DNA from 2 places in the Nocardia sp. NPDC050710 genome. Region 2 is predicted to be linked to the other one. Evidence: riboswitches for the same ligand, from Rfam matches in the RefSeq annotation. Region 2 holds a riboswitch; the other holds the start of a gene.
The links. A riboswitch is a leader RNA that binds a small molecule or an ion and turns the genes downstream of it on or off. The one in region 2 is predicted to bind S-adenosylmethionine.
Positions count from the first base shown of each region.

Region 1: it holds a riboswitch for S-adenosylmethionine, as region 2 does, so the genes downstream of both, AB0H61_RS07320 (bifunctional o-acetylhomoserine/o-acetylserine sulfhydrylase) here and AB0H61_RS19500 (rhodanese-like domain-containing protein) in region 2, are expected to answer to the same signal.

Region 1 covers NZ_JBFAHV010000002.1:350,756-356,782, reverse strand. Annotated here, with positions in the region: gene AB0H61_RS07335 (NADP-dependent isocitrate dehydrogenase) at 1-586, opposite strand, end outside; gene AB0H61_RS07330 (MFS transporter) at 924-2,417, opposite strand; gene AB0H61_RS07325 (helix-turn-helix domain-containing protein) at 2,566-3,294, shown strand; SAM riboswitch class IV at 3,347-3,457, shown strand; gene AB0H61_RS07320 (bifunctional o-acetylhomoserine/o-acetylserine sulfhydrylase) at 3,547-4,875, shown strand; gene AB0H61_RS07315 (homoserine O-acetyltransferase) at 4,872-6,026, shown strand.
Region 2 covers NZ_JBFAHV010000010.1:134,745-140,771, forward strand. Annotated here, with positions in the region: gene AB0H61_RS19485 (HAD-IIA family hydrolase) at 1-616, opposite strand, end outside; gene fgd (glucose-6-phosphate dehydrogenase (coenzyme-F420)) at 859-1,869, shown strand; gene AB0H61_RS19495 (O-succinylhomoserine sulfhydrylase) at 1,976-3,190, opposite strand; gene AB0H61_RS19500 (rhodanese-like domain-containing protein) at 3,187-3,603, opposite strand; SAM riboswitch class IV at 3,619-3,734, opposite strand; gene AB0H61_RS19505 (hypothetical protein) at 3,799-4,257, opposite strand; gene AB0H61_RS19510 (FAD-dependent oxidoreductase) at 4,641-6,027, shown strand, end outside.

The sequences.
Region 1 (6,027 bases), on a different contig from region 2:
ACGCGCGCGCGAAATCCTCGATGGACTTGCGGAAGTTGTACATGCCCATCACGACGCCGCCGTCCTCGGGCATCTTCACGACCTCGTGGACGATCGGCTCGCTGCCGTCCTCCGGGGTGAAGGTGAGGGTGACGGTGCCGCCCTGGAACACCTTGAAGTCGGTGGCGCGGTACTGGTCACCGAACGCGTGGCGGCCGATGATGATCGGCTTGGTCCAACCGGGGACCAGACGCGGCACATTCGAGATGATGATCGGCGCACGGAAAATGGTGCCGCCGAGAATGTTGCGGATGGTGCCGTTGGGCGAGCGCCACATCTTCTTCAGGCCGAATTCCTCGACCCGGGCCTCATCCGGGGTGATGGTGGCGCATTTGACACCGACGCCGTGCTGTTTGATTGCGTTCGCCGCGTCGATGGTGACCTGGTCGTCTGTTTTGTCCCGGCACTCGATCCCGAGGTCGTAGTACTCGAGGTTCACGTCGAGATACGGGTGGATCAGCTTGTCCTTGATGAACTGCCAGATGATCCGGGTCATCTCGTCGCCGTCGAGTTCTACGACGGTGCCTTCAACCTTGATCTTGGACATGGATCTTCGTGTCCTCCTAGGATGGTGCCCTTATTGCACGGCCAGGCGAACACGCTTGTGAGCGGACCCCAGCTGTTCCAACAGACAACGTATATGTCCCGCGTTGTCGGCGGGACGTGTGGTGCAAACAAGACAAGCGTACTGCTGGTCGAGATCTCACCGCGGGGGGAGGGGCCCCTGTGCGAAAACCTCGCAGCGTACCCGCGCCGACGCGGAAGTTGTTACCCACAAGTAGGGCTCGAGTGATCCCGGACACTCGCGCGAGGGCGCCGCACCCGGATCCCGGTCCGCGCGCCACACCCGAACGGATGCGGCGCGCGGACCCCGTGTCCCGGACTCAGACCGCCAGCGGAACCCTGGCGCCCTCTTCGGATCCCTCGATCAGATTCGCCGGCTTGTCCCGGATCATCAGCGCGATGACCGGAATGGCGGCCAGGAAGAAGCCCGCGCCGACGTAGAAGGCCACATCGTAGCTATGGATGGCGGCCTTGGCCGCGAGGTTGTCGACGGTCGGGTTGTTCAGCACGTAATCCTTGGCGACCTGCACCGAAATGGTGGTCAACAGGGCGGTGCCGACCGCGCCGCCGACCTGCTGGGCCGCATTCAGCAGCGCACTGGCCACACCGGAGTCCTCCTCCTCGACCTGGTGCAATGCCACGGCCTGCATGCCGACGAACAGCGGGCCCATGCCGAGCGCGATCAGCACCTGGGCGGGCAGCACGCTGACGGCGTAGCTGTCGCCGTAGCTGAGCTGAGCCAGCCAGACCAGGCCGAGTACGCCGAGCGCGGCGCCCGCCACCATCAGCGGGCGCGGGCCGAGCTTGGGCAGCAGCGCGCTGGTGACACCAGCGGAGATCGCGATACCCGCCGGGAAGGGCAGGAAGGCGACGCCCGCCTTCAGTGGCGTGTAGCCCAGCGTGTTCTGGAAGTAGAAGCTGAGGAACAAGAACATGGCGAACATCGCGATCGGGATCAGCAGTGCCGCGAGCAGCGCGCCACCCCGATTGATCTCACCCGGAATGCGCAGCGGCAACAACGGATTCGTCGAGCGCTGCTCGATGACGACGAATACGGCGAGCAGCGCGACACCGGCGGCGAGCAGCCCGAGGGTGCTGCCGGAGGTCCAGCCGTGCTCGGCGGCGCGGCTGAAGCCGTACACGATGGAGACCAAGCCGAGGGTCACGGTGACCGCGCCGGGTACGTCGTAGCCGCCGGTGCGTGGGGCGGGCACATCCCTGATCACGAAGGCCAGTGCGCCGACCAGCGCGAGGATCGCGATCGGGGTGTTCACCAGCAGTGTCCAGCGCCACGAGGCGTATTCGGTGAGCGCACCGCCCGCGATCAGGCCGATCGCGGCGCCACCGGCCGAGATGCCCGCGAAGACGGAGAAGGCCGTGGCCCGTTCACGCGCCTCGGTGAAGGTGACCGAGAGCAGCGACAGCGCGGCGGGTGCGAGCAGTGCGGCGAAGGCGCCCTGCAGGCCGCGGCCCGCGAACAGCTGGGCCCCGTTCTGCGCGAGACCGGCCAGCGCGGAGGCCGCGGCGAAGCCGATCAGGCCGATCATGAAGATGCGGCGACGGCCCAGGTAGTCCGCCATGCGGCCGCCGAGGAGCAGCAATCCGCCGAAGATCAGCGTGTAGGCGGTGAGCACCCATTGCGTATTGCCCTCGCTGATAGCGAGATCACGTTGTGCGAAGGGCAGCGCGATGGTCACGATGGTGGCATCCAGAACCACCATGAGCTGGGCCGACGCGATTACGGCCAGGGCCAGCCAGCGGGACGAGCCGCCCGGTTTCTCCAGTGCGTCGACCGCTACAGCGGTGTCGGTCATATCGGTCTCCTCATTCGAAGTACTGGGCTTTCGGATCAAGTGGGCCAATCCTGTCACTCTCAGACAATTGGCGTCAAGAGAAAAATGTCGCACTCAGACATTTGTCGGTTAGGGACATGAAAACAGCAGGTTGCGATAGAGTGTGAAGATGCTCGACTCATCGACGCCGATCGACGCGGAAGCCGGAGCCGACACCCTCGTGACCTGCCCGGCCACTGGCGGGCGCGCCGACCAGCCCACGGGCCTGCGCGAGCGCAAGAAGCAGCAGACCCGCGCGCGGATCATCGAGGTGGCGCTGGACCTGTGCGATACACAGGGCTTCGAGGCGACGACCGTCGAGCAGATCGCCAATACCGCCGACGTCTCGCCACGCACGGTGAACCGATACTTCGAGACCAAAGAAGACATCGTCCTCGGGCCGACCGAGGACTTCGGCAGGGCGGTCGCCGAGGCGCTGCGGGAGCAGTCCGGCGTCGAAAACGATCTGCACGCGCTGTGCAATGCCTTCCTTTACATGATCGACCTGGCCGCCAGCGGCCACGACACCATCTCGTTCCATCAGTTCCAGCAGATGCAGCGGATCGTCCGCAGCAGCCCGGCGGTCAACGCCCGCGCCCTCGAATACGGCGAGTCCAAGACCGCCGCGATCAGCTCCGCCCTCGCCGAACGCACCGGCAACACACCCGATGCCCTCCCGGTCCGGCTGGTGGTAGCGACCTGGCAGATGCTGTGTCATGTCGCGATGGCGGACTCGGAGGAAGTGATCGTCAACAGCGACCCCCGGACCGCGGCGCGCGCCGCACGCACGGCGGTACTCACCGCGTTCACCGAGCTCCGCCGCATCTGCGACACACCGCTGCGCACCGAGTCCACGTGACATTGCCAACGAAATTTCGGGCGTCGGCCTAGCTCCAGCTACCATGTCGTCAGGTCATGAGTGCCAGCGCCAAGCCCCGGCTCGCTGGTCGGCAACCCTCCAGCTGCGGTGGGGTGCTCCGGGTGATGACCGGGCTCTCGAAGGCCGAGAGCAAGCGCGCTGTTCAGGAGGATCCCGAAATGTCTTGTTGTCCGTCGCCCGCATCCAGATAAGACAGTCTGTCCGGCGAACAACCCCCTTTTGGAGCACGACATGAGTGACCCCATCGCGTCCGAGATCGATCCGGCCACCTGGTCTTTCGAGACCAAGCAGGTGCACGCGGGCCAGTCCCCGGATCAGAGCACCGGCGCCAGGGCCCTGCCCATCTACCAGACCACCTCGTACGCGTTCCGCGACACCGATCACGCCGCGGCGCTGTTCGGGCTGGCCGAGCCGGGCAATATCTATACCCGGATCATGAACCCCACCCAGGACGTGGTGGAACAGCGCATCGCCGCCCTGGAAGGCGGTGTGGCGGCGCTGCTGCTGGCCTCCGGGCAGGCCGCGGAAACCTACGCGATCCTCAACCTGGCCGCGGCGGGCGACCACATCGTCTCCAGCCCGCACCTCTACGGCGGCACCTACAACCTCTTCCACTACTCGTTGCCCAAGCTGGGCATCGAGGTCTCCTTCGTCGAGGACCCGGGCGATCCGGAGCAGTGGCGCGCCGCGATCCAGCCGAATACCAAGGCCTTCTACGGCGAGACCATCGCCAATCCGAGCAGCGCCGTCTTCGATATCCGCGGCATCGCCGAGGTCGCGCACGCGGCCGGGCTGCCGCTGATCGTGGACAACACCGTCGCCACCCCGTATCTGATTCAGCCGCTGGCGCACGGCGCCGATATCGTCGTGCACTCGGCGACCAAGTACCTGGGCGGGCACGGCGCCGCGGTCGCGGGCGTGATCGTGGACGGCGGCAGCTTCGACTGGACGGTGCGCGACGCGAACGGCGAATCCCGCTTCCCCGGCTTCACCACCCCGGACCCGAGCTACCACGGCGCCGTCTTCGCCGATCTCGGCGCGCCCGCCTACGCCCTGAAGGCCCGGGTGCAGTTGCTGCGCGATCTGGGCGCCGCGGTCTCGCCGTTCAACGCGTTCCTGATCGCGCAGGGCATCGAGACGCTGAGCCTGCGGCTGGAGCGGCATGTCTCCAACGCCGAGGCGGTGGCCGAGTTCCTCGCGAACCACCCGGATGTCGAGGCGGTCTTCTACGCGGGACTGCCCACGTCGCCATGGTACGAGCGCGCCAAGGAGCTGGCGCCGAAGGGCGCGGGCGCGATCGTCGCGTTCGAACTGCGCGGCGGCGTCGATGCGGGCAAGAAGTTCGTGGACGCGTTAGCCCTGCACAGCCATGTCGCTAACATCGGGGATGTGCGTTCTCTCGTGATCCACCCGGCGTCGACGACGCACTCACAGCTGACACCCGAGGAGCAGGCGGCCTCCGGGGTCACGCCGGGGCTGATCAGGCTGGCCGTCGGCATCGAGGGAATCGACGACATTCTGGCCGATCTGCGGGCCGGTTTCGCGGCGGCGACGACGTGACCGTGAGCACCGAGCGGAGCACCGCCCGCCCAGCGACCGGGGTGGCATTACTGCCACCGCCGGACGGGCGGCTGGGCATGATCGCGATCGGGGATGTGCTGCTGGAGAATGGCGCGGTCGTCCCCGACGCGCACCTCGCGGTGCAGCGCTGGGGCGAGCTCTCCCCCACGTTGGACAATGTGGTGCTGGTCGAGCACGCGCTGACCGGTGACTCGCACGTGGTCGGGGAGCCCGACGACATCCACCCGCTGCCCGGCTGGTGGGACGGCATGGTCGGCCCCGGTGCGCCGGTGGATACCGACGAGTGGTGTGTGATCGCGACCAATGTGCTCGGCGGCTGTAAGGGCAGCACCGGGCCGTCGTCGCTGGCGCCGGACGGCAAGCCGTGGGGCCCGAGGTTCCCGGAGATCTCCATCCGCGATCAGGTGACCGCGGAGATCGCTTTGATGCGGTTGCTCGGCATCGACCGGCTGGCCGCGGTGGTCGGCGGGTCGATGGGCGGTATGCGGGTGCTGGAGTGGATGGTCGGCGCCCCGGAGCGGGTCGCGGCGGCGCTGGTGCTCGCGGTCGGTGCGCGCGCCACCGCCGACCAGATCGGCACCCAGACCACCCAGATCGCCGCTATCCAGTCCGATCCGGACTGGCAGGGCGGCAATTACCACGACACCGACCGTGCCCCCATGGCGGGCATGGGCATCGCGCGGCGCATCGCGCACCTGACCTACCGCACCGAGGCCGAACTGGACCACCGCTTCGAGAACCACGCGCAGGGCGAGGAGGATCCGTGGCGAGGCGGCCGCTACGCGGTCCAGAGCTACCTGGACCACCAGGCCGAAAAGCTTTGCGGCCGTTTCGATCCGGCCACCTACGTGCTACTCACCGAGGCGATGAACCGGCACGATATCGGTCGCGGTCGCGGCGGTGTCGCGGCGGCGCTGGCCGCCACCACGGTGCCGTGCGTGGTGGGCGGCGTGGACTCCGACCGGCTGTACCCGTTGCGCACGCAGCAGGAGCTCGCCGACGGGCTGCCGGGGTGCGAGAGGCTGGAGGTCGTGCACTCCAGGGACGGGCACGACGGGTTCCTGACCGAGGCGGCGGCGGTGTCCAAACTGCTGATCGAAACCATGCGGCTGGCCCGCGAACATCGCTGAG
Region 2 (6,027 bases):
CGGTGGATTGGGAGTGGGCGCCGATGCGGCGCAGCGCCGAACGCATCATCAGCGGATTCGGCTTACCGACGTAGTAGGGCTCTCGCCCGGTCGCGCGGGTGATCAGCGCGGCCACCGAACCGGTCGCGGGTAGCAGGCCCTCCCGGGACGGACCGGTCGCGTCCGGATTGGTGGCGATGAAGCGGGCGCCGCGCTCCACCAGCCGGATCGCGGTGGTGATGGCTTCGAAGGAGTAGGTGCGGGTCTCGCCGAGCACCACATAGTCGGGGTCGCTGTCGGTGAGGACATAGCCGATTTCGTGCAGCGCTGTGGTCAGCCCGGATTCGCCGACCACGTAGGCGGTCCCGTTCGGGCGCTGGTCGTTCAGGAAGGTCGCGGTGGCCAGCGCCGAAGTCCAGATCGCCGCCTCCGGGATATCCAGGCCGGTATGCCGCAACCGGGCCTGGAGATCCCGCGGGGTGCGGATCGAGTTGTTGGTCAGTACCAGGAATGGGATTTCCTTGGCCCGCAGCTCGGCCAGGAATTGATCGGCGCCCGGAACCAGGTGGTCCTCGTGCACCAGCACTCCGTCCATATCGGTGAGGTAGGACAGGATCGGCTCGTCGTCTGCGGTCACCGGTCAATTATCGGCTACCCGGGCGGGCCCGGCGGGCGATGTGCCGTGCGATGCGACCCAGCGCACACCGCCGGACCCCGCTGACTATGGTCGAAGTCGGCCGTATGCGACGCCGGCGCGGGAACGCCCGCGCGCTCCCGGCGGTTGTAGCGGGACAGGTCCGCGGCACGCCTGCGGCCGAACCCGCGTGCGGAATTCCCGCACCGGACGCGTGGCAGCGAAGCGACAGGAGTGGCGCACATATGGGTGGTCTCAAACTCGGATACAAGGCGTCGGCGGAACAATTCGGGCCGCGTGAGCTGGTCGACATCGCGGTACTCGCCGAGGAACACGGACTCGACAGCGCGACGGTGAGCGACCATTTCCAGCCATGGCGGCACAAGGGCGGGCACGCCCCGTTCTCGCTGGCCTGGATGGCCGCGGTGGGCGAGCGCACCGAACGCATCCAACTCGGCACCTCGGTGCTGACCCCGACCTTCCGCTACAACCCCGCCGTGATCGCGCAGGCCTTCGCGACCATGGGGTGTCTGTACCCGGAACGGATCATGCTCGGCGTCGGCACCGGTGAGGCGCTCAACGAGATCGCCACCGGATACACCGGGGAATGGCCGGAATTCAAGGAGCGTTTCGCCCGGCTGCGCGAGGCGGTCGACCTGATGCGCGCCCTGTGGACCGGTGAGCGCACCGATTTCGAGGGCCAGTACTACAAGACCGTCGGCGCCTCCATCTACGACGTGCCCAAGGGCGGCATCCCGATCTACATCGCCGCGGGCGGCCCGCTGGTGGCCAGGTACGCCGGCCGCGCGGGTGACGGATTCATCTGCACCTCGGGCAAGGGTATGGACCTCTACACCGAGAAGCTGATGCCCGCGGTGGCGGAGGGCGCCGCCAAGGCCGGGCGCAGCGTCGACGATCTCGATCGGATGATCGAGATCAAGATCTCCTATGACACCGATCCCGAACTGGCGCTGGAGAATACGCGCTTCTGGGCCCCGCTCTCACTGACCCCGGAGCAGAAGCACAGCATTACCGATCCGATCGAAATGGAGGCCGCCGCCGACGCGCTGCCCATCGAGCAGATCGCCAAGCGCTGGATCGTCGCCAGCGATCCCGACGAGGCCGTCGCTCAGATCAAGCCGTATCTGGATGCCGGGCTGAACCACCTGGTCTTCCATGCCCCCGGCCATGATCAGCGGCGCTTCCTCGAGCTGTTCGAGCGCGATCTCGGCCCGCGGTTGCGCTCGCTCGGCTGAATCCGGGTACGAAAAAGGCCCCACGCCAACCGATTTCGGGCGAGGGTGGGGGCTTTGCACATCTCGGGAAGGCGTGGCCGGGTCGAGCGACCCGGCCATCGGCATCTCAGCGCAGGGCGTGGTCGAGATCGCCGAGCAGATCCTCGACATCTTCCAGACCCACGGAGATCCGGAGGACACCGTCGGACAGGCCGATCGTGGCGCGCCCCTCCGGGCCCATGGCACGGTGAGTTGTGGTGGCGGGGTGGGTGATCAGGGTTTTGGAGTCACCGAGGTTATTGGAGATGTCGATGATCCGCAGCCGGTTGAGCACCTCGAAGGCCCGCTTCTTCGCCTCGTCGGCGGGAGCGTTGAGCTCGAAGGTGACCACGGTGCCGCCGCCGCTCATCTGACTGGTCGCCAGATCGTACTGCGGATGCGATTCCAGGTACGGGTAACGCACCCAGCCGACCGAATCGTTGCCCTCCAGGAACCGGGCGATCTTCAGCGCGGACGCGGTGGAGTGCCGCACCCGCAGCGGCATCGTCTCCAGACCCTTGAGCAGCGTCCACGCATTGAACGGGCTCAGCGCCGGACCGGTATGGCGCATCAGGTTTTTCACCGGACCGTCGATGTAGTCCCGCGCGCCGAGAATGGCGCCGCCGAGCACCCGGCCCTGACCGTCGATGTGCTTGGTGCCCGAGTAGACGAGCACGTCGGCGCCGAGATCGAAGCCCTTTTGCAACAGCGGGGTCGCGAAGACGTTGTCCAGCACCACTTTCGCGCCCGCCGCGTGCGCCAGCTCGCTGACCTTGCGCACGTCGACCAGGGTCTGCATCGGATTGGCCGGTGTCTCGAAGAAAACGGCCTGGGTCGGCACCGACAGCGCCTGCTCCCACTGGTCCAGATCGTCACCGTCGACGAAGACGGTCTCCACACCCCAGCGCGGCAGGATCTCATTGCACACCACGAAGCAGGAGCCGAAGAGGCTGCGCGCGGCCACAAGTCGATCGCCGGCGCCCAGCAGTGCGCCGAGCGCGGTGAATACCGCCGACATACCGCTCGCGGTCGCGAAACACGCTTCGGCGCCGTCGAGCAGGCGTATCCGCTCCTCGAACATGGCCACCGTCGGGTTGCCGTAACGGGAGTAGACGAAGTGCTCGACCTCGCCGGTGAACGCGGCCTCGGCCGCCTCGGCGCTTTCGTAGACGAAACCGGAAGTCAGATACAGGGCTTCGGAGGTCTCCTCGAAACCGGAGCGCCGCAGACCGCCGCGGACACCGAGGGTCGCGGGGCCGACGCCCTCCGGCAGCGGCTTGTCGAAGGCGCCGCCGGTGATCACGACTGCCGCCAGGGCAGTCCGAGGGCACGCCACCCTTCACTACCGCGATGGCCGAACGCGTCGAGCGCGCCTTCGAAACCCTCGAGCACGTTGTAGGACGGGGCGATGCCGAGCTGGGTGGCGACGGTCGCCGCATGCGCCGAACGCTGACCGGAGCGACACAGGAAGACGACGGGCGCCTCCGGGCCGCGGCCGTCGAGCGCCTTGCCCAGCTGATCGGCGAACTCGGCGTTGCGCGCGCCATTGCTGTCGACCCATTCGATCAGCACGGTCGGCCGCTCGATCGAGCTCGTATCCGGTACGCCGACGAAGCGCCATTCCGCCTCGGTACGCACATCCACCAATACGGCTTCCGGGTTGTCCCGCAATATGTCCCACGCCTGCTGCGGGGTGATGTCACCGGCATAACTCATGTCGAACCTCCTGTGAATCCGCACTTGCCGCACCTGTGTTCGGTGCGCGGCCAGGTCGTCACCCGGAGCACCCCACCGCGGAGGAGGGTTGCCGACCAGCCAGCCGGGGCTTGACGCTGGTTCTCATGACCTACGGACTGAGATTGCCTGGGCGACGGCCACCCTGTCAAACATCGGTTCGCGACACGCGGACGGTCAGTCGCAGACCAGCCACTTATCGCCGGACCGGGTGAAGTTCCAGGTCGCGGTCGCTTCGCGGCCATCGACCTTGGTGGTCACCGTCGCCTTCGCCCGATCGCCGTTGACGGTCGGATTCTCGATTTCAATGACCTCGATGGACTTTCCGGTTGCCGCCGTGCCGAACTGAGCCGCCAGCGGCGACTTGCTCTCGTCGAAACTCGCGCAGGCCGCGCCCGGCGGCGGCATGAGATCGCTGTTCGCACGCGCTTGCGCGTAGTTGCGCGCGGCCGCCGCGATCCGGTCGGCTTCTGTGACATTTTTCTCAGCGGGCGAGAGCAGCCCGCCCGCCACGATCGCGACGAGCACGATCGCGGCGAAAATCGCCGCCGCGATGAACGGCACCATGGTGCGCTTATCGGTCTGGTCGACCACGATCGCTTCGTCGCCCTCGGGGTCGGGCCGCTGCTCGGTCATATACCGATGATCCCTGGTCGGCGTGGTTATCCGACGCCGACCCCCGTCTCGCGCGGCGGGACCGCCACGCCCGCGCGATAACGCGGACCGGACGGTCCCTCGATAATGATGTGAGCGGGCTGGCCATCACCGCTGGGAGGCATAGCATCCACCCAGCTCACGGCACCCTGATAGGTCGCTCGCCGCGCCACCGATAGAATCGCGAGAATGCGACCTGCTGTCATAGCCATTCGACAGCTCACCGTCGTAGCGACCTGGGGGCCGTGTAGCCACGAGCCAGCAGCACCAGCGTCCGCATCGCGAGGTGCAAGCAAGCGGCGCGTCAGCTTAGCCTAAGCTAAAACTGACGCCATTAATTCTCGACCATAAGGTGCGCGTAAGAGATGACCGAACAGAGTGCAGCATCAACGAGCGGTGTTCCCGGCCCCTCCGTGGTGACGCAGGCTGCCTCCTCCGGGCCTGACGCTCACACCGCGGCGGCCCGCCCGCTCCGCATTGCGATCGTGGGCGCGGGACCGGCCGGTATCTACGCCGCCGACGCGTTGATGAAGTCCGACGCCGAGGTGAGCATCGACCTGTACGAGCGCATGCCCGCACCCTTCGGGCTGATCCGCTACGGCGTGGCACCTGACCACCCGCGGATCAAGGGCATCATCACCGCCCTGCACAAGGTGCTCGACAAGGAGCAGGTGCGCCTGCTCGGCAATATCGACTACGGCACCGATATCACCCTCGACGACCTGCGTCGCTTCTACGACGCGGTGATCTTCTCCACCGGCGCCAACGCCGACCGCGCACTGGATATCCCCGGCATCGGCCTGGACGGCTCCTACGGCGCCGCGGACTTCGTGTCCTGGTACGACGGACACCCCGATGTGCCGCGCAGCTGGCCGCTGGACGCGGAGAAGGTCGCGGTCCTCGGGGTCGGCAATGTCGCGCTCGACGTGGCCCGCGTGCTGGCCAAGACCGGTGACGAACTGCTGCCGACCGAGATCCCGCCGAACGTCTACAAGGGACTCAAGGACAACAAGGCCATCGAGGTCCACGTCTTCGGACGCCGCGGCCCCGCCCAGGCCAAGTTCACCCCCCTCGAACTCCGCGAACTCGACCACTCCCCGACCATCGAGGTCATCGTCGACCCCGAGGACATCGACTACGACGAGGGCTCCGAGGCCGCGCGCCGCCACTCCAAACAGGTCGATATGGTCGCCAACACGCTGGAGCAGTGGGCGATCCGCGACCAGGGCAACCGGCCGCACAAGCTGTACCTGCACTTCTTCGAATCGCCCGCCGAAATCGTCGGCGACGAGAACGGCAAGGTCGTCGGCCTGCGCACCGAGCGCACCCAGCTCGACGGCACCGGCAACGTCAAGGGCACCGGCGTGATCAAGGACTGGGACATCCAGGCCGTGTACCGCGCGGTCGGCTACCTGTCGCAGAACATCACCAACCTGCCGTTCGACGATCAGGCGGGCACCGTGCCGAATGAGGCCGGACGCGTCATCGCCGACGAGAATGCCGACGGCGCGGCCCGCTACATGCCCGCCACATACGTCACCGGCTGGATCAAGCGCGGCCCGGTCGGCCTGATCGGCCACACCAAGGGCGACGCCAACGAGACCGTGGCCTGCCTGCTGGACGACGCCGAGAACTTCACCCCGGCCGAACAGCCGGAACTGGATGCCGTCACCGAGTTCCTCGAGAGCAAGGGCATCCCGTTCACCACCTGGCAGGGCTGGTACCGCCTCGACGCACACGAGCGCGCCCTCG